4 regions of the Paenibacillus sp. 2TAB26 genome follow, and region 2 is predicted to be linked to each of the others. Evidence: a T-box and tRNA genes for the amino acid it is inferred to sense, from the RefSeq annotation. Region 2 holds a T-box; the other regions hold tRNA genes.

Region 1 (5,396 bases), on a different contig from region 2:
GCTTCGAGTGGATCAAATACTACTGCTCCGCCTAGACCAACTCCTGTCGCACCAGTAGATCCCGTTGTTCCTGTTGCACCTGTTACTCCCGCTCCTGTTGCACCCGTCACGCCTGTAGCACCACTCGCCGCAAGCAGTGTATAATCCGGTGAAGTTCCAGGTGTGCCTGTTGGCGGAACTGTATTCACGATATAAGTGCTGCCGTTAAACGTCACAACTTGACCAAGAGGATAGCCCGGAGCTGCGAGCGGATTAAATACTACTGCTCCGCCCAGACCAACTCCTGTCGCACCAGCAGATCCCGTTGTTCCTGTTGCACCTGTTACTCCCGCTCCTGTTGCACCCGTCGCGCCTGTAGCACCACTCGCTGCAAGAAGCGTATAATCCGGCGAAGTACCCGGTGTGCCTGTTGGCGGCGCCGTATTTACCACATACGTGTTTCCATCAAACGTTACGACCTGACCTACTGGATAGCCTGATGCTGCGAGTGAATCATAAGTCACGACACCGTCTAGACCTACTCCCGTTGCACCAGTTACTCCGCTTGCTGCAAGCAGCGTATAGTCTGGCGAAACACCGGGTGTTCCTACTGGAGAAGACGTATTTACAACATACGAGCTCCTATTAAACGTAACCACTTGGCCTGCTTGATAGCCAAGTGCTGCGAGTGGATTAAATGCAACAATACCATTTAAGCCTGCTCCTGTAGCACCTGTAGTTCCTGTAGCACCTGTAGTTCCTGTAGCTCCCGTGGCACCTGTTGACCCAGCAGCACCTGCTGCCCCAGGACTGCCCGCAGCTCCCGTTGCCCCGGTTGCTCCTTTTGCACCTGTATCTCCATCCGTTCCACGAAAACCTCTGTGCCCCCTCAAACCTCGAGGTCCTCTATCTCCCTTCGGCCCTCTATACCCACTTGGCCCCCTTACGCACCTTTTTACTCTTTTACTCGGTTTTGAAGAATGGCCGCCCAGGCATTTCAAAGCACTATTGAGGATTATGATAGAGTCCTTCACATCAACTTTAGCTCTTCTAATTTTATCTCTACGTGTAAGCCTTCTGGCCTTCCGCAGCTCAACAATCGCTAAGTTTAGTTTTCTTAAGCATTTCGACTGTTTATGCGCCAACTCTATACACCTCCAATAAGATCAGATTTTGCATTTTTCTTCCGTTTTTTATGAACAATACTGCCCATCGAAGCGACTGCTTCATGTATTTGCTGCTCAGCGTGTTTTAAGTGTTTCGTTTTAATTAAATTTTTCGCTGATTCCAATTTGTAAATCGCTTCATTTATTTTCTGCCCTTGAAGCCTTTTGTTCATAGACGTTTTATCACCCTCCGCTATTTAGCTTGTAATCCGCTCTAGCTTATAAAGTGTTTATAATAACTAAATCAGTCTATGTCCAAAATGGTTTTCGAACACGGTAAATACCTAGCCTTTCAAGCAAAGTACAAGCAAGCGCCCTATATTTATTAAATCAAAGCTTGGACGACACTGAATTTAAAAACAAAAAAGACCTCATTGGGTTCACCCCAACAAGGTCTGCAAGCAGCTTCTACTCCTTCTCCAGCCAATCAGCATCACGATCTCTTATTTCCAAAAGAAGCGGCAGCTGTTCAAAAAAAGCATCTACCACCTGAGGGTCAAAATGCCTCCCCCGTTCTTCTTTGATCAGTCCCAAAATGCGATCCATCCCCCAAGCCTCTTTGTACATTCTTGCGCTGCTTAAAGCATCAAATACATCTGCCAGCGCAGTAATTCGCCCATATATATGAATAGCCTCACCCTTAAGGCCTTGCGGATATCCGGTACCGTCCCACTTTTCATGATGCTGCCAAGCCACGATCGCCGCAGCCTGCAACAGCGGTCTCTTGGAATTGTGCAATAATCGGTAACCGATAATGGCATGCTCCTTAATCTGCTCATACTCTTCTGCCGTTAGCTTCCCTGGTTTTTTCAACACAGCATCCGGAATAGCTACTTTGCCGATATCATGCATTGGAGATGCGCTGCGCAGCATGTCTGCTTCAGGATCACTCATGCCTAGTCCTTTTGCCAAAACATATGAATATTGTGCAACCCGTTTTACATGATTGCCCGTTTCTTGCGAGCGGCCTTCACCGATTTTTCCCATTGCCAAAATAATCTCTTTTTGCGTCTCAATTATTTCCTCATACAGCATGATGGACTCAAGCGACTTGCCTGAGTAAGAGGCAGCAAGCGATAAGTATTCCATATCTTTCACCGAGAATATCTGCTTCTCTGTTAATTTGTTTATGGCTTGATAGGCACCAATTACTTCTCCTTGATTATTGTGAAAAGGGATCGTCATAATCGATTTCGTCCGATAACCGGTCTTTAAGTCGTTATCCGGATTATGCCTTGGATCTTCATAGGCGTCATCTATAAATATAGATTGTCCCGTGCTTATAGCACTTCCTACCAGCCCGCTGCCGTAAGGAATCCGTATCTCGCAAGCCCCGTGAGCTACCGCTGTAAAAAGCTCACTGCGAGCAGCATCAATCAACCAGACGGTGCACCGATCTGCAACGACCATCTCTCTGCCCATATTGGCCATTAAGATAAGGACAGCATCCAGCTTCTTTTCATTCGCTATTTTAGCTGTATATTCAAAAATCACCTTAAGCATTTGTTCAGGCGACAAATCCAATCGAAACGATTGCGGTTCATTTTGGAATTCAAGCATTCGAACAATCCTCCAGCCGATCAAACTCGTTATCCTTACCTCTATTCGCCTTTACAAGCTTTTTATCCTCTTGATTCCATATAAAAGCGCAGTTATTCGACAAAAAAATACAATAGTCTTACACTAAAATGGTTAATCTTGCTTCACCTAAAGCACCCATGCTATAATCAATGTTGCTGCGCGTCCGTAGCTCATCCGGATAGAGCAAACGTTTCCTAAACGTTAGGTGGGAGGTTCGAGCCCTCTCGGGCGCGCCATTTCTTTCACGAATATATAAAGCTTATTGCTAATGCCAGCAATAAGCTTTTTTTGTTTTCATCCAAACCGCACCAACAGGCAAGTGTCGAATAATTTTTATAAGACACCTGGTCAGGATACATTGACTACGGAACGTTTGTTCGCATATAATGTGCATGAGGTGATTTACAAATGGCCATGCCGTTGTCCAAAGTAAACAATTCATATCTGTACCATCCACCTGCTCACGATGAGATACAGCTTCTTCACAAAGCTATTATCCTTCCTCTAGCTCTCGTTATTGTTGAACGAAATAGACGCGAGCTTGAGAGAAAAGCGCGAACTTTACGATCTATTTTTACTAGGGCAGCAGACATTATGATTGCAAAAATGATAACAGATTTAACAACAAATACACAGCAGCTCCTTCAGAAAAGCATAACTCTGTGCATGTATAAAAACACTGCTGAACAGATCAGCTATTGCTATAATTGCCGCGGTTTTGAAGACCAGATTGCTTATTCGCATGCCTATATACGTAATGAGATAAATAAGTGTATTTCAACCTATAGTGCTGAGATTTTCACTAAATAAGCATCCCTCGATGATCAAAAAAACAGACGATCCTCTTAAAGCTTCTTAAGAAGTCTCACTATTGAAGTGAGGCTCTTTTTTCTACTCGTAATTTCGTCATACAACGCTATAATCTTCCATTCCAATCTGCTATACTACAAATAGTTTCATATCGTTCTACAAAACATACAGTTTTAACCAAAATTATTGTCGAAAAAACAGCTTTTTATTATGCATTGAGGAGGCAGTTCATATGGGAATTAATTTAAATCCGCCAGGAAGACCATCCAACATTCTTGGAGGCCAAGGCGGCATTCAACAGGGCGGTATTCAGCAAGGCGGTATCCAACAAGGGGGTATTCAGGGCGGATCAATAAATAACGCTTTTGGCGCAGCTCCCGCTCCTCAGGCCAGTCCTAATGGTGGGCTTATCCTTACCAAAGGACAGAAGCTGGATTTGACCAAAAATAATGCAGGGCTTGATTTATTGAAAATCGGACTTGGATGGGACACAAATAACCTGCAAGGCCAGAGCTATGACCTAGATGCAGAGGTGTTTATGCTGAATCAGACAAACACGGTTTCTTCCACTAGTCATATCGTTTTCTACAACAATCTCGTGAGCCCCGATGGATCAACACGTTATAAGGGTGATAACCGTGACGGACAAGGCAGCGGTGACGATGAGACGGTTGAAATTCAATTATCTAGAGTAGCTTTGGATATCCAAAAAATCGTATTTACCGTTACAATTGATGAAGCTATTCGCAAAAACCAAAACTTTGGACAAGTTTCCAATGCATATATCCGTGTCGTGAACCAAGCAAACGGAGCCGAGATCTGCCGATTTGATCTATCCGAGGACTACTCCACCTCAATCTCCATCCTAGCTGGAGAAGTATATCGCCACGGCAATGAATGGAAATTTAATGCTGTTGGAACAGGCTTGTCGCTTGATCTAGCGGGCATATGTGCGCATTACGGGGCAATGTAACAGCTTACTTGTTAATGAAGCAGCTATAATTTCATTTTATATATTATATGGAGGTTACCCCGCATGCCGTTTCAATTCCAGGTCGAACGGGAATTATTTTTGAAAGCAGAAGGACAAGGCCAGTTTTTTGCCAAAAAAGGATCGATGGTTGCTGATCAAGCCTATAACAAGAAATTCAAATATTCTAAGCGGTTGTTAGGAACGAATTCCGGAAATGTTATCGGACAAGTGATCAACCATGGTATGCGTAAAGTAACGGGAGAAAACTTAGAGATTATGGAAGTCGAAGGACAAGGCATCGTATATCTCGCGGATGAGAACTCTCATGTTACAATCATTAATTTAGAGCAAGGCGGACCATGGCAAAGCGTAAGTGTTGAGAGTGAAGATCTGCTCGCATTTACGGACACTTGTCATTATGGCGTTACCATCATTGGAACGGGTGTCCTCTCCCAGCGCGGCTTGTTTACATCCAAACTTACTTACAACGGACAGGGTGCACAGGTTGCCGTAAAAACCAAAGGCAATCCACTGGTTTTGCAAGGCCCTTGCCGTGTAGATCCTGATGCCATCGTTGCTTGGACAGGTCCTTCCCCAAGTGTGAAGATCGATGTCAACTGGAAAACGCTTATCGGCCAAACCTCCGGGGAATCTTATATGTACGAATTCAGTGACCCTAATCAGGTTGTTATTATACAGCCATTTGAACGTGAGAGCGGCGTGAAATTCGGTATGGATGACAACCGTTACCAACCGCAAACGCAGAGCAGCGCATTCAACAACACCTTTGGCGGCAGCCAAGGAGGGCATGACAGCAACAGTGGGCTTGGTGGAATTATCGGCAAGTTTCTGAAATAAGCATCGTATAATGATATAAGCCTTGCCGT
Region 2 (5,396 bases):
TGTTTAACCATAGCCTGCGGATACTCTTGGCGCTGATCAATTACATTTATGACCATATCCGCATGACCGATTTTTTTCCTTACACCACTCGTATGCGTTGACCACAGACCATCAGAAAACTTCTGGTAACGGAAATCGTTATCGAGCAATCCAAACTTCCACAGATGGTAAGCAATATCCTTGGCCGTATAAGTCAAAATTCCGTTTGAGCGAACGAGCACTTTATCTGCGTGGAAATCCGATTGTTCCTCTTGTTCTCCGTTTTCATCAGAATGCTTCAGCACATAACAGCCCTTCAGCTTCCCTTCTGTTTCCTTGCGGAATATTCCCGTTGACTGCAGCAGTTCAAACGCGCGAGCCCAGAAGCCTTCACGCACAATATTGCTTTCCCACACCAGAACATCATACGTGATGCCAAACTGCTTCATTTCCTCGACATGCTCGCGTACAATTCTTTCTGCTACCAACAAGCCCATCCATGCTACATTCGAATGCCCTTCTTCCAGCTCTGCAAGAACCTTGGTACGTTGTTCAAGCAATTCTGGCTGCTCTTTATAAGCTCGATTAATGCTTGAATACGTATCCCAGCAAAAATCCCCAAAACGCTCGTAAGGCAGCACCGACTTTGTCTGAAGAATGCCTACCACCGTATCCGCTAATTGGTTGCCTAGATCATCAATGTAGTTGTGCACCTCAACCTGATGACCCGTCCTTCTGAGCATTCGCGCAATCGTATCGCCTACGCAGGAATTACGCAAATGACCAATATGCGCTGATTTATTTGGATTGATAGATGTATGCTCAACAAGCACTTTTTTGTTAACTGTCGTTTTCTGCGAAGATAGCTGATCTGCATTGACTGCCCACCAAGACCAATTCACATAAAAGTTAAGAAACCCGGGTGAAGCAATTTCAATCTTTTTTATGGATGAGGAAAGACTTGGATGCTTGATTAACTTTTGTTTGAAGTCGTCTGCAATCAATGAAGGTGCACGTTTTAAAAGCCTAGCAAGCTGCATCGCAATATTGCTGCTATAATCGCCATGCGCTAAGTTAACGGGATGCTCGACCGCAATTTTGAGATTTTCAGGTCGCTCTGTACGTCCCTCTTCCAGCATGCCTTGTGTTATTTCTTCAATTGCTCCAATAATCAGCTTATGAATCATTGTAATTCCTCCTATTATCAAAATAAAAAAGGCCCCCGTCTCTAAAATAAGAGACGAGAGCCATAAAGATCCCGTGGTACCACTCTAAGTGCCAAGCCTGATAAGYAGCTTGACCCCTCATTTTCGTAACGGTCAATGACCGGATTTGCCTACTAAGTAACTTCGTTCGTTTCGGCAAACCATTTCATGGGCCCGCTTCATCTAAGACATCCGTACCGGCTTCCACTAACCCGGCTCGCTGCAACTATCGGTCCTAGACTACTGTCCCAATCGCTAATGTTGTTATTTCTAACTCATATGCTTAGAAGTATTTATACAGGAAGTGTATCTCGGTGTCAAGTCTCGCTGCATTTTTCGAACTATAACTTCCATTTGTTCAACGGTTCATCATCCCACACTTGCACTTCGATGTATCTTTCTGGTCCTCTTTCTCCCTTGRCATTCCATTCTTGTGGCAATCCAAATTCTCTTACTACTTCAAAGATCTCGTTCATAGTATAGACCTGACCTCGATAAGGCTTTCCGTCTTGGAACCTCATCGTCGGAAACAAATCTCCATAAGTAAAACTAATCGTATTTGACTCGAAATTCGACATTGGAACTTGCAGTACTTTACCTGCTGGATACCATTCTAAGAGCCATGGACATTTCCCGAGAGTCATATAATGGGGAAACTTCCGAATGGGCATGCCGCCTTTATCTATAAATAAATCTCTTGCTTTTAATTCGAGACTCCGTCGAATTTTCAAATAATCCGTGGACCGTTTGCTGGCGAAGCCTTTATTTTGAACTATGATTTCGTTTAAAACACGATCTGCTTCCTCGGGATTTAAGTCTGATAAATTGCGAAATGGACCAGTCGATTCATCATAGTAGTGATACAAGAATTCAAGCATGCCTATATTCCCCCAATTCATAAAAAGTATAATACTGATTATGGTTGCTTTTCAATATGGAAAATAGTAGAATTCTTTAAAGAACATATGTTCTCATTAATAACAAAGGAGTTGCACCTTATGTTTAAGAAACTAGAATGCGTTTGCATTCACACGATCGAAATTGAGAAATCTCTTGCCTTTTACACTACGATGGGTCTAACTGAAAGCTGGAAAATAGAACGAGCATTAGAGGATGGGTTTGTTTGGAAAATCATCGGTCTAAAATTTCCAATGAAGGACAGCTCTGAACTTGTTCTTAGCAATCATCCTGACAACAAATTTACTGAAGTTGAAATTCTGGTTGAAGATGTCCGTGAAGCACACAACGAGTTAAGCAAAAATGAAGAAATTCAATGGATTAGAACACCCTTTGCTACGGAGTCAGGACATGTCGCTGTATTCGAAGCCCCTGATGGCAACGTTTTCGTTCTAGTTGGAAAATAAACCAAGAGCCGTTAAGAAGAGTTGTATATGGGCCAACCTCGAATGGGTCCAGCACTCATATCCCAACAAACATCTTATCGGCTCTTTTTTAACTCATTTCTATTAGAAATTCATAGAAGTTATTTCGTAGATTTTTGCAGCAACTGATATAAAATGACAGCTGCTTGTGCACGGCTTGCCGTTTGATTTGGTGCAAAGCTGCCATTGCCCATGCCGTTAATTGTACCCGCTGCTTGCAGCATGTCTACAGCCTCTTTGGCATATTCAGCTATAGCTGCTGCATCGTTGAACTGGGCTTTATCGTTCACTTGTTCTAACGGAATGCCCGCTTTCTGCAACGCTCTGTATGCCATTGCTGCCATATCCTGACGGCTTATTTTGTCATTAATGCCGAATGTCCCATCTGACAACCCTGTAACAATGCCTAATTGCTGAGCTGAAGCAACTGAATTATAATACCAAGCGCCTTCCTTCACATCATGGAATGTGCTGATCGCTCCTGCTTGCTTCAGGTTTAGCGTTTGAATAAGCATATGGATAAACTCTGCTCTCGTCACTGAACGATTAGGCTCAAAAGCTTGTGAAGATGCACCCGTAACGATGCCACGAGCTGCAAGCCCGATAATACTGTCTTTCGCCCATGTAACAGAAGTTATATCTTTAAAGCTTACATCGATTGAAACAGCAGCATATTTACTAAAATGAGTCGTAATAAACTTGGCTATACCTGTAACAGCATCGTATCTGCTATTCGCAAGCACTTCAAGCTTCCCATCCTCAGAAATATACAATATGACGATTTGATTTGCATTTTCGCCATTCTTCAACTCGTAAGGCACAGATACATCTACAGACAGACCATTTCCAAACTGGCTTATCATCTTGCCGCCAATGATTAAGCTGAAATCATAAACCGCATTCGTTCCAATCTGTTCACGAACCTCGCTAGACATTGTCTCGGCTGCGATTTTATTAACAATGAGTTCAATATTTCCTGTCGATTCAGTGGCTTCGAATAATGAAATCGGCAATTGAACAGTAGCAAGGCCAGCGTTGAATTCGATGGTTTTAATACCTGCCGTTTTCGCAGCTTGAACTTGCTCAACAGAAATATTGAAAGCGACCTGCTTCGCCTTATCCACAGCTTTAGCCTGGAATTTCAACAAACCGGCTTTAGCATCTGCAATAGCAGCTTTCACATCGGCAGCACTGATAGATGCCTTAGCATTGCCGTTCGCATCTATAGTAACATTAATTTCCCCTGGTTTATTAGCAGGAATGCTGCCTGTGTTGCCGTTGCCGCCAGGATTAGGGTCTCCGCCGCCATTAGGCTTGCCAGCTAATACAAGCACACCGAATCGTGAGGTGTTCTCATAAGACTTTCCTGTTGGATCGTTCCACATCCATACGCTATCTCTTTTACCCGTGCCGTTATCGTCATTGTTGACCTGAAGATCAAAACCAATGATCGTCTCGTTGCTTGGAGTGATCAAATCCAAGTTGATTGCAGCCTCTACAATGTAACCCGTAGCAATATTATCAGTCCCATAAACTGTCTTCGTCACCGAAGTGTAGTTGTCATGAGAGGCATGACCGCCTACCGTATGCAGATTTTTGTAATTAATTCGATATTGACCATCATCACCCTCATAAGCGCTAGTTTTTCCATTGTTTTGGTCTACGAAAACTTCAATGGAATCATGTTCCCATGGGTTTGGACTCGCATCCGACAATTTTTTGTCGGTTACCAAAGCATAAACATAAAGATGCTTATCGTCCCACATCGTATAAAATTCAGCTTTAGATCCTTCGCCGCCTTCTACTTTAACTTGGGTAGCAAGCTTGCTGGCGCTCGCCCACATTGCATCCATTTCACCGTCGAGAATAGGCGTGCCGTATTTTGCAGTTGATACTTTTGTTCCTGAGATAAGCGTCAACTCGCCATAACCGCTGCTATTCTGATCTTGATTGTTTCCAAGATCGCTCCACGAAATGATACTGCCATTCTTGCCATGCTCAGTACCGTCATCTGAACCAGAATCTGTGACGCGAATATCAAAAGATACTTTGCTGTCCACTGCGCTTCCGCTTAACGGAATAGCAGCAGTAATTGTATAACCTTTATTCGTTTCTACAGCGTTAGCTGCCCCTCTTTCAACCTGTACCTTTTTAATTTCATTTCCGCTCTTCACGAACAAATCGACCTTATCACCAGCAAATTTCGATGGATCAGTCACGATTGCCTTTACATAGATATTATTTTCATCCCACAGCACTTTCATAGCAGCTTCTAATACGCCGCTCTTCTCCAATGAAATAGCTGGAATTGTACTCCAGAAAATATCATTGATGTTGCTTGGGTTTGGACTTCCATTTGCAGCATTTGCAGTTTTCTTCACCGCTACCAGCTTCGTTGGATCAACCATTCCCCAATAAGCAGGTTTCGCTTGGAAGTTTTTATCGAAAGCAAATGGCGCGTCTTGACGAGTGACCGGACGATTGTGGAGCCATGTATGGTCGTCAGCGATTCCCCAGAAGGTAACATTACTTATCCAGCCTTCCGGATTTTCAGCTGTCCTGCCCATATCATCCAATTTCTTCAATTCTTCGAACAACTCTTTAAAACGGTAACCTTGTTTGGCAAGCAAATCTTGAGGCACTTCTTGATAGGCATCCGTGTTGTTCGAATAAACCGAGACATCAAATTCAGTTAATTGGTTGTCGAAGCCGGCCTCACCGAACATCTTAATTGAATTCGAAATTTGCTGAATTGACGGTCCGCTAATGTTAATATGAGTTTGGTGGCCAACCGAATCAATAGGCACACCTTCTGCTTTTAATCTCTTTA
Region 3 (5,396 bases), on a different contig from region 2:
GGCTATCGTACTTAAAGCGGAAATGGCTGATGGCAGCATTGTCACAGGGGAATCCATGATTCCGAAAGCTGGCAAGGTCATTAAACGAGTGTTTTTGGAACCAGCCGATGTCGAACCGCTGCGAGAGGCAGTCGAGGCCATTGAACAGGCCGATGCTATATTGATTGGACCGGGCAGCTTATATACAAGTATTATTCCAAACTTGCTAGTTCCTAAACTGGCAACTGCCATCGTGGAATCAGAAGCCGTAAAATTATTTGTATGTAATGTTATGACCCAGCCTGGGGAAACTGATAATTATTCGGTAGGCGATCACCTTGATGCCATTCATGCTCATATCGGTCAACATCTATTCGATTATGTCATTGTAAATGACGGCGAAATTCCGCCGCAAATCGAAAGCAGATATGCTGAGCTTGGCGCAAAGGCCGTCCATTTGGATTTAGATGCAGTTACGCAAAAGGGTTATGAAGTCATTGCGGATCGGCTAGTATTGTTTCGCACTTTTCTTCGGCATGATGCCGAACGCTTAAGCCATCATATTTATAAGCTGGTAGAGAACTGGATGTTACGAAAGAGGTGATACACAATGTCATTTGCGGCCCAAACAAAGAAAGAGCTGACATTAATTGAAGCGGACAGCTGCTGTGAGATAGCGGAGCTATCTGCACTCATACGGATGAATGGTTCGGTTAGCGTATCTAGCCGCAAAGTCGTTTTGGACATCTCAACGGAAAATGCCGCGATTGCCAGAAGGATTTATTCCCTGCTCAAAAAACATTATGATGTGCATGTAGAACTGCTTGTCCGTAAAAAGATGAGATTGAAAAAAAACAACGTGTATATTGTCCGTATACCGGCTAGAGTTCAGGAAATATTAAGCGAGCTCAAAATTGTATCGGAAGGTTTTATGTTCAATTTAGGCATCGATAAGGAAATCATTCGCAAGCCTTGCTGCAAACGCTCCTATCTACGGGGTGCGTTTCTTGCTGGCGGATCGGTTAACAATCCAGAAGGTTCATCTTATCATTTGGAAATCTCTTCGATGTACCAAGAGCATTGTGAGTCGTTAGTTGACCTTGCGAACAAATTTGATCTTAACGCGAGATGCATTGAGCGAAAAAAGGGATTTATCTTCTACATCAAAGAGGGCGAGAAAATAATTGAGCTCCTCAATATTATTGGTGCGCACCAAGCTCTGTTCAAGTTTGAAGATGTTCGAATCATGCGCGACATGCGCAATTCAGTAAACCGGATCGTAAACTGCGAAACGGCCAATCTAAATAAAACGATCGGTGCAGCTGTTCGTCAGATCGAGAACATTAAGCTGCTTCAACGTGAAGTAGGACTGGATAGCTTGCCTGATAAGCTGAAGGAAGTAGCTGAGATAAGGCTTCAGCATCCGGATATGAATTTGACTGAGGTCGGCGAAATGCTCGGAGGAAAGGTCAGTAAGTCGGGCGTAAACCATCGTTTGCGCAAAATCGACGCACTTGCGGAAAAAATCCGCGGTGTCTGAACTTTTATCCTAGTGCATCAGCTGGTATAATGATATAATAATTTAAAATGACGCAATTTTTAAAGATAAGAATAAGCAGCATTGATACTTACACATCTTATCTTTGTCCGGAAACGAGCTTTTGCAGCCAGAAGACGGCAAACAGAGCCGTATAAGCTTTTGCCGCATGCTAATGATTGAGAAAAATATAGGGGGTATGGTTTCCATGACAAGGCTTCCGGTTGTTGTTCGTCTTAAGACTGGACTACATGCAAGACCAGCAGCATTATTCGTACAAGAAGCGAACAAATTTTCCTCCGAAGTATTTGTAGAGAAAGACGACAAAAAAGTAAATGCTAAATCCATAATGGGTATTATGAGTTTGGCTATCAGTTCTGGCACTGAAGTATCCATTAGTGCCGAGGGTTCGGACGCAGAACAGGCTGTAAACGCTTTAGTCGCTTTGGTAAGCAAAGAAGAGCTGGAGAACCAATAATGAAGAAGGAGAGAAGTCACGCAGGTTCATTATGAGCTTGCGGCGGCAGCTCTTTTTTTATATGGAATGTACAATAATCTTACGAATGTGTTTGCACTAAAAAAAAGAGCAGGCTCGGATGAATCCGAACTTGCTCTTTTTTGCGTTCAAACCTATGACCTAGCGGAATGAATTATGCGAGTTTCTCAATTACTTTATCAACCAAGCCATATTCTTTGGCTTCTGCTGCACTCATGAAGTAATCGCGGTCTGTATCTTTCTCGATACGTTCAAGCGATTGTCCACTGCGCTCTGCCAAAATACCGTTCAGCTTGTCGCGCATGCCGATAATGCGTTTCGCACGAATGGCGATATCGCTTGCTTGGCCTTCTGCACCGCCAAGTGGCTGATGGATCATGACTTCGCTGTTCGGAAGCGCATAACGTTTGCCAATTGCACCTGCAGTAAGCAAGAAAGCACCCATAGAAGCAGCCATACCTACACAAATCGTAGATACATCAGGTTTAATATATTGCATCGTATCGTAAATAGCCATGCCTGCCGTAATTGAGCCGCCCGGGCTGTTAATATAAAGAGAAATGTCCTTCTCAGGGTCGTCTGCCGCCAGGAATAACAATTGAGCGATGATGGAGTTTGCCACCACGTCGTTTACACCTGATCCTAGAAAAATAATGCGATCTTTCAGTAGGCGAGAGTAAATGTCATACGCACGCTCACCCCGATTGTTTTGCTCAATAACCATAGGAACGAAATTCATATCCAACGTAAGCCCCCTCCTAAAAAACAATGAATGGTTAAATCGTATTCTCATAATAACGGATGAAAAGTCAAAAGTCAAAGATAGTCAAACAGGTCTGTAATTCCCTTGCTGCGTATACGAAAAAAATGGGTTTGAAGTGGATTGGATGAAATATACAAGCGCAATTTGGAGTGTTTTCCATGAGGCATAGGTTGGATGTTGTAGCGGGAGATTAATCACTTGGGTGTTGCTTAAAATAAAAAAAACGTTCCAGCGTATAGGAACGGTTCGTGTGTATCAATATAGAGTTTGAACTTGCGATAATAAAAAGTAATGGCGCGCCCGCAAGGAATCGAACCTAGATCTCAGCCTTCGGAGGGCTGCGTCATATCCATTGGACCACGGGCGCATAAGGAAAAGCTGCTGTTGCTGCTATCTGCTTCTGTAAGAAAATAGTCGCAAAAATGATTATATGATATTAAAGATTTTAAAGCAAGCGATGTTCAAAAATTAAATTTGTTAAAAATGCGTCGGAAACCGTTTCCAATTGATAATCGGCTATTGCTACAATCGGTTATTTCCGATAAACTAAAGGTGGGACTTGAAATGATACCGCGGGACATATTGAGTCCAACGTATTTTGAACCGAATACGCTATAGGCCGATGGAGTGAAGGATGAGAAATGCGTCAGATCATTGAACTGCAGCAGCAGCTTGTGCCTGATCTGCTAGAGGTCATGAAGAAACGATATTCGATTTTGCATCAAGTAATGGTATCGGATTTAATCGGACGTCGAACGTTGGCTTCTGTATTATCGATGACGGAGCGTATGCTTCGGGCAGAGACCGATTTTCTAAAGACGCAGGGGTTGCTCGAGATTCATTCGGGAGGCATGCGGATTAGCGATTCAGGCAAGCTTCTATTAGAGCAGCTTGAGCCATTCTACAAGACAATGTTCGGACTATCCGAACTGGAGGAAACGATTCGCAGCCACTACGGCCTATCGCAGGTCATTATAGTTGCTGGCGATTCGGAAGTCTCTGCCCAAACAAAGCGAGAGCTTGGACGTGCGGGATGTCAGGTGCTTATCAAGGTAATGCAGCCTAACGACGTTGTAGCTGTAACAGGCGGAACGACGATTGCACAGCTGTCGAATCAACTGATTAGTTCTTCTCAGCTGAATACGAACTTGTTCGTACCGGCTAGAGGCGGTCTAGGGGAGAGCTTGGATTACCAAGCGAATACGATTGCTTCCATGATGGCTAAGCGTACAGGAGCGCAGTATAGACTTCTACATGTGCCGGATCATCTGGGAGAGGAAGCTTTTGCATCTATTATGCAGGAGCCGAACATTCGAGAAATTGTGGATGTCATCCGCAGTGCTCGCATCGTTGTACATGGTATCGGAGATGCTATGGTTATGGCAAGACGCAGGCGGCTAGAGCGTGAAGTTATTGATGCTATGGAAGCTGAGGGTGCTTTGGCGGAGTCGTTCGGGTTTTATTTTGACCGAAAAGGCGCTGTCGTGCACAAAATGCAAACGGTGGGGTTACGGCTCGAGGATATTGTTAAAACTGAAGTTGTTATAGGTGTTGCTGGCGGCAAGAGCAAAGGCGAGGCTATAGCGGCAGTGATGCGCTTTGGACACAATGATGTACTCGTAACGGATGAAGCAGCGGCACTTGAAATCGTAGCTTTGATCGATCAAGAGAAGCACAGTCAAGAAGAAGGCAATAAGGAATCATGACAATTTGCAAATTGCTGTTAAGGCATACCTGCAAAATGTCTTGAAATATATTCATAAATCTTTTAAAAACGCTTAGGAGGAAACAAAAATGGTTAAAGTTGGTATTAATGGTTTTGGTCGCATCGGCCGTAACGTATTCCGCGCAGCACTGAACAACCCTGATGTTCAAATCGTGGCAGTAAATGATCTTACGGATACTGCAACACTGGCACATCTTCTGAAATACGATACAACACACGGTCAACTTGACGGTACTGTAGAAGCTAAAGAAGGCGCGCTTATCGTAAATGGCCGCGAAATCAAAGTATTCGCAGAGCGCAACCCTGCAGACCTTCCTTGGAGTTCGGTAGGCGTTGAAATCGTAGTTGAATCAACTGGTATTTTCACAGCGAAAGAAAAAGCTGAGCTTCACTTGCAAGGCGGCGCTAAAAAAGTTATCATCTCCGCACCTGCAACGAACGAAGATATTACAGTGGTTATCGGCGTTAACGAAGATAAATACGACGCTGCGGCACACACCATTATTTCCAACGCTTCTTGCACAACGAACTGCCTTGCTCCTTTCGCAAAAGTATTGAACGACAAATTCGGAATCGTTAAAGGTATGATGACTACAATTCACTCATACACAAATGACCAATCCGTTCTTGACGTTCCTCACAAAGACTTGCGTCGTGCTCGCGCAGCTGCTGAGAACATCATTCCTTCTTCAACTGGCGCAGCGAAAGCTGTTTCACTAGTTCTTCCAGAGCTTAAAGGTAAATTGAACGGTATGGCTATGCGTGTTCCTACGCCTAACGTTTCCGTAACTGACCTTGTTGCTGAGCTTAAAGTTAATGTAACTGTTGAAGAAGTTAACGCTGCATTCAAAGAAGCTTCAGAAGGCGCTCTTAAAGGCATCATGAACTACAACGA
Region 4 (5,396 bases), on a different contig from region 2:
CTTCACAAGCGCGTTCTTCGGCTCGGATAAGATCCGAACGAGTGCAGGCTCATCAAGCGGCTCAAGCGTTGAAATGATAGGCAGACGGCCTACAAACTCCGGAATCAAACCGAATTTGAGCAGATCCTCTGGCAATACCATCGTGAGGTACTCACCAGCTTTAAGATCCTTCTGCAATTCGCCTGTAGAGCTAAAGCCGATTACTTTCTTACCGATACGACGTTTGATCAATGATTCGAGGCCATCGAATGCGCCTCCGCAAATGAACAAAATATTCGTTGTATCGATTTGAATGAATTCTTGGTGCGGATGCTTGCGTCCACCTTGCGGAGGAACGGATGCAACTGTACCTTCCAATATTTTGAGCAATGCTTGCTGAACACCTTCGCCAGAAACATCGCGCGTAATGGATGGGTTTTCCGATTTGCGAGCTACTTTATCGATCTCATCGATATAAATAATGCCGCGTTCCGCTTTTTCCACATCATAATCTGCAGCTTGAATGAGCTTAAGCAAAATGTTCTCAACGTCTTCGCCCACATATCCTGCTTCTGTTAGCGAAGTAGCATCTGCAATTGCAAATGGAACATTCAAAATTTTAGCCATCGTTTGAGCTAGCAGCGTTTTACCTGAGCCTGTAGGACCTAGCAGCAAAATGTTACTCTTTTGCAATTCTACGTCTTCGATTTTGCTTCCGGAATTAATCCGTTTGTAATGGTTATAAACCGCTACAGACAACGATTTTTTCGCAAACTCTTGACCGATGACATAAGAATCCAGAATAGCCCGGATATCTTTCGGTTTCGGAATATCCTTAAGATCAAGCTCTTCCTCATTGCCGAGTTCTTCCTCAACAATTTCGGTACAAAGCTCAATGCACTCATCGCATATATAGACGCCAGGACCGGCAACCAATTTACGTACTTGATCCTGCGATTTGCCGCAGAAAGAACATTTCAACTGGCCTTTTTCGTCGTTGAATTTAAACATGTAATCACCCCTTCGATTAAATCGTCGATACCGGTGCAGTAATCACCTTGTCAATCAAACCGTAGGCAAGAGCCTCTTCCGCGCTCATGAAGTTGTCACGGTCGGTATCTCGGTCGATTTTTTCATAAGGCTGTCCGGTGCGGTCTACGTAAATTTGGTTTAGCTTTTGTTTCGTTTTCAAAATCCAATCAGCATGGATTTTGATATCAGATGCTTGACCGCGTACGCCGCCAAGTGGTTGATGGATCATAACCTCAGCGTTAGGAAGCGCAAAACGCTTGCCCTTCGCGCCCGCTGTAAGAAGCAGCGAACCCATGCTTGCTGCCATGCCCATACAAATCGTGGACACCTCAGGCTTAATATATTGCATCGTATCAAAAATACCCATTCCCGCAGTCACGGAGCCGCCGGGAGAGTTAATGTATAGATGAATGTCTTTCTCTGGGTCGTCGGCCGCCAGAAACAGCAGCTGTGCAATGATGGAGTTTGCAACATCATCATCGATTGCGCTCCCAAGGAAAATGATACGGTCCTTCAGCAAACGGGAGTAAATATCGTAAGAACGTTCCCCGCGATTCGTTTGTTCGACTACGATCGGTACTAGATTCATGCGACCAACCTCTTTTCGTTTATGACTTTGGTTACTTACTTATTGTAACACGTCATCGTATTCATGTCATTTTTCCACTAATACATTATACGACGCCGGCCGTTCGATATGTACGGAGTTTAGCCTCCAAAACAAGCACATTTCCATATGTAGGGTCAAAATAAGGCACGTATCAACGACGTGCCTTATCCTGAGTGAAGCATTTATTCAATTATTCGTATGTGGCTATTAAACAGCTTTGCTGTTTTCAAGCAAGAACTTAATTGTTTTGCGAAGTGCAATATCTTCCTGCAAGTTGCTAAGGTTTCCGTTTTTCTCAAAAATGTCACGAAGCTCAGCAGAAGGACGGTTGTATGATTTGGACAGCTTCTCAAGCTCTTCGTTCAAATCTTCGTCGTTTGCAACGATGTTTTCTGCTTTAGCAATGGCATCAAGCACAAGGTTGTTGCGAACGCGTTTCTCAGCATCTGCGCGCATTTGATCGCGAAGAACAGATTCGTTTTGACCGGAGAATTGGAAGTATAGGTCCATGTTCATGCCTTGCATTTTAAGACGGTTTTCGAAATCTTTGATCATGTAATCCGTTTCAGTCACGATCATTGGCTCTGGAATTTCAACATCTGCTGCTGCCGTAGCTTTGTCAACAACTGCTGTTTCGCGAGCTTGTTCGCCTTCTTGATCTTTGCGCTCTTTAAGTTTGCTAACGAGATCCTGCTTGTACTCTTCAAGCGTATCGAACTCGCTTACGTCTTTTGCAAACTCATCGTCTAGCGTTGGCAAGCTTTTGCGTTTGATTTCGTGAAGCTTCACTTTGAACACAGCTGGTTTGCCTGCAAGGTGCTCTGCATGGTAGCTCTCAGGGAAATTAACTTCAATGTCCTTGAAATCTCCGATTTGCATGCCAACCACTTGCTCTTCGAAACCTGGAATAAAGGAATTCGAACCAAGCTCTAGTGAATAACGCTCGCTTGCTCCGCCTTCAAACGCTTCGCCGTCTACATAACCGTCGAAATCGATAACTGTGATGTCGCCGTTAGCCGCTGCGCCTTCTTCAACAACAGTAAGCTCAGCATGACGCTGTTGCAAACGCTCAAGTTCAGCTGCGATTTCCTCTTCTGTAACTTCAGAAACAACGGATTCAACTTCCAAGCCTTTGTATTCGCCAAGTGTAACTTCTGGCTTAACGATAACTTTTGCTTTGAATTTGAATGTTTCGCCTTTTGCGAATTGCTCAACTTCAATCTCAGGACGGTCAACCGGCTCAAGATTAGTTTCTTTGATTGCATCGGAATAAGCATCTGGCAACAGAATGTCAATTGCATCCTGGTACAGGCTCTCAATACCGAAACGGGATTCGAACATGCCGCGAGGCACTTTACCTTTACGGAATCCAGGTACGTTTACTTTTTGTACGACTTTCTTAAATGCTTGATCAAGAGCAACAGTGACTTTCTCCGCCCCTACCTCCACGTCGATCGACACGATGTTCTTGTCTATTTTTTCCCAAGTTGCTTTCATTTTATGCCTTCCCCTCCGAAAATGCTCATGCATCAGTAGTTATCACGTTTCATAAACCATTCTATTATAAACAAGCTAGCCCAGATTATCAAGACTCTGGCTCATCTTCTCCCGATTGCTGCAAAACGGCAACCTGTCTAAGCGCCTTGCATGCTTGCTCATAACGGAACCTTAAACCTTCGGTAATGCCGTATGTATCACGAATATCGTCATCGTTTGCCGAGCCGTAAACGGTAAGAAGCAGCGTCAAATGCAGCGCAGCTGCAAAATAATCAACTGTATCCTCGTCTTCTCTCAACATCCAATGATAAGCAGCCGTACCATACAAAAACTGTAAACTTTCCTTCCAAAGCTCTCTAGCAAAATGCGGCAATGTGGGATCATCGACCTCGGCAACCTGCTCTGTCCGCTCCAATATCCTAATAATTGGCGAAGGGAATTCATCCATAGAAAGAGGCGTCGCTTCCAAATCAAGCTCTACGGTTTCACCAAGTCTCTCCAGTGTCAGTAAACCGGCAGCTCCTCGCTTGCGCAAGCATTGCAGTGCCTTAAACTGAACGACAGGGTGAACCTGCTGGGTTACCAGCCAATTTTTAATGGAATCATCCACTTCTGGAGTCTGAATATAAGCAGCGCGTTCAAGAGCAAGAATTTGCTGATCGATCATCGGATGATTTTGCATGATGTAGAGCACTTGGTTCACATAAGCTTCATCTTGATCAGGAGGATTAAGAAGTTGCTCGCGCATAGTCGCCTCGTCCTCTTCCTTCTCTCGCTTGGCCGATAGGAATCCCGAATCTTCTCCATCATTTCCTTCTCCAGGAAAAGCCATGTCAAGCCACGTAAGTAAGCTGTCCCACTCTTCATAATGGCGAGCATCCTCGCCCTGGCATTGCAGCAAAAAGCGCAGCAACTCCTTGGCCTCCCCGTATTGTTCCGCTTCCAGCATACGGGTTAACTGTACCTGATAATGGTCCAGCATGCTAGGGAACAAGTAAACGTTATCCTTGTTGTCGCCTTGTGTGTCATTGGGAGTTGTAATGATAACACCGCCTTATGGTCGCGCCTTTTGTTCATTCGGACAATCTTGCGTACGATTATACCATGTACAATCAAAAGAAAAAACAAATGTAGTATTCCGACAACTCATAAATCTTATTTTATAATAAAAAGAATATAAATTCAAAAAAGTGCTTGCAATATTTTAATGATGTGTGCTATATTATTTCTTGTGTCCCGGTAGCTCAGCTGGATAGAGCAACGCCCTTCTAAGGCGTCGGTCGGGAGTTCGAATCTCTTCCGGGACGCCATATTATTATCCATTAACGCCGCCTATTCAGGTGGTTTTTTTATTATATACTGATCTATTTAAAAGAGGCTGATCCCGGTATTTACCAACTGGATCAGCCCTTTTTTTTATTTCTATGACTTCAAAGCAGCTGACTTGGTCGCCAATAATTTCCTATAACCATAAGCGGCAAGCGCGATCAGCACCGCTCCGAATAGGACCGGAGTAAACAGATAGGACCAGCCCGCATGGCTTAGCATAACAACAAGCGGATCAGCACCTGCGGGTGGATGAACTGTTCTTGTGAGCTGCATCAGAAGGATGGACAATCCAACAGATAGTGCAATGAACCATGTTGAATCTCCGAACAGATGCAGCATCACAAGACCTGCTCCAGTGCTGATCAAATGGCCTCCAACAACATTTCTGGCTTTGGCAAGCGGACTATCTGGCAAAACAAACACGATAACACAGCTGGCCCCAAATGGAGCCATCATCAGCGTAATCGACATTAAATCGCCCATGGTCAGCAGCAATGCGATAACAACGGTGCCAACAACCGCTGCCGCCAGCGGCTTCCAATTTTTATTTCTCAGCATTTCTCATTCCCCGTTTCTCTTATTATGACATCATGCTATCATAAGAGAAATCATTCGAGAATTGAATGTTTACAATGGAACCCATTTCAAATTCCGATACCTAAGGGGAGTTAACATGCTGGAGTCTTGGGAAGGTCGTTTTTTTGTTACATTTACTGCTGTGCTGGAGGAGAAAAGCTTCAGCGGTGCCGCTGATCGTCTCGGTTACGTTCAATCGACGGTAACCTCACATATTCGACATTTGGAAACAGCAAGCGGCAAAAAGCTCTTTCACCGTTTGCCGCGCGGCGTAGAGCCAACAGAAGCAGGCTTGCTGCTAGCTCCCTATGCATATCAATTTATCCAGCTTGGACATTCGCTTCAGGATGCGTTCTCGGAGCCTGGCATGCCG

Evidence for each region. The T-box of region 2 lies ahead of AB4Z50_RS28485 (arginine--tRNA ligase). A T-box ahead of a tRNA ligase gene usually reads a tRNA of that ligase, here a tRNA-Arg.
Region 1: it encodes a tRNA-Arg, which carries the amino acid that the T-box ahead of AB4Z50_RS28485 (arginine--tRNA ligase) is inferred to sense. The anticodon was not compared.
Region 3: it encodes a tRNA-Arg, which carries the amino acid that the T-box ahead of AB4Z50_RS28485 (arginine--tRNA ligase) is inferred to sense. The anticodon was not compared.
Region 4: it encodes a tRNA-Arg, which carries the amino acid that the T-box ahead of AB4Z50_RS28485 (arginine--tRNA ligase) is inferred to sense. The anticodon was not compared.

What each region holds. Positions count from the first base shown of each region.
Region 1 covers NZ_JBFRGC010000031.1:66,546-71,941, forward strand. The annotation lists gene AB4Z50_RS29025 (BclA C-terminal domain-containing protein) at 1-872, opposite strand, end outside; gene AB4Z50_RS29030 (hypothetical protein) at 1,127-1,318, opposite strand; gene AB4Z50_RS29035 (HD domain-containing phosphohydrolase) at 1,554-2,705, opposite strand; tRNA gene AB4Z50_RS29040 (tRNA-Arg) at 2,886-2,962, shown strand; gene AB4Z50_RS29045 (hypothetical protein) at 3,135-3,536, shown strand; gene AB4Z50_RS29050 (TerD family protein) at 3,946-4,509, shown strand; gene AB4Z50_RS29055 (AIM24 family protein) at 4,573-5,367, shown strand.
Region 2 covers NZ_JBFRGC010000030.1:36,475-41,870, forward strand. The annotation lists gene AB4Z50_RS28485 (arginine--tRNA ligase) at 1-1,166, opposite strand, end outside; T-box leader at 1,213-1,449, opposite strand; gene AB4Z50_RS28490 (hypothetical protein) at 1,526-2,062, opposite strand; gene AB4Z50_RS28495 (VOC family protein) at 2,183-2,548, shown strand; gene AB4Z50_RS28500 (endo-1,4-beta-xylanase) at 2,668-5,396, opposite strand, start outside.
Region 3 covers NZ_JBFRGC010000045.1:24,939-30,334, forward strand. The annotation lists gene AB4Z50_RS33685 (gluconeogenesis factor YvcK family protein) at 1-583, shown strand, start outside; gene whiA (DNA-binding protein WhiA) at 590-1,519, shown strand; gene AB4Z50_RS33695 (HPr family phosphocarrier protein) at 1,725-1,994, shown strand; gene clpP (ATP-dependent Clp endopeptidase proteolytic subunit ClpP) at 2,167-2,751, opposite strand; tRNA gene AB4Z50_RS33705 (tRNA-Arg) at 3,068-3,142, opposite strand; gene AB4Z50_RS33710 (sugar-binding transcriptional regulator) at 3,417-4,481, shown strand; gene gap (type I glyceraldehyde-3-phosphate dehydrogenase) at 4,570-5,396, shown strand, end outside.
Region 4 covers NZ_JBFRGC010000003.1:70,013-75,408, reverse strand. The annotation lists gene clpX (ATP-dependent protease ATP-binding subunit ClpX) at 1-990, opposite strand, end outside; gene clpP (ATP-dependent Clp endopeptidase proteolytic subunit ClpP) at 1,007-1,600, opposite strand; gene tig (trigger factor) at 1,829-3,118, opposite strand; gene AB4Z50_RS03380 (hypothetical protein) at 3,207-4,100, opposite strand; tRNA gene AB4Z50_RS03375 (tRNA-Arg) at 4,352-4,428, shown strand; gene AB4Z50_RS03370 (HPP family protein) at 4,541-5,005, opposite strand; gene AB4Z50_RS03365 (LysR family transcriptional regulator) at 5,121-5,396, shown strand, end outside.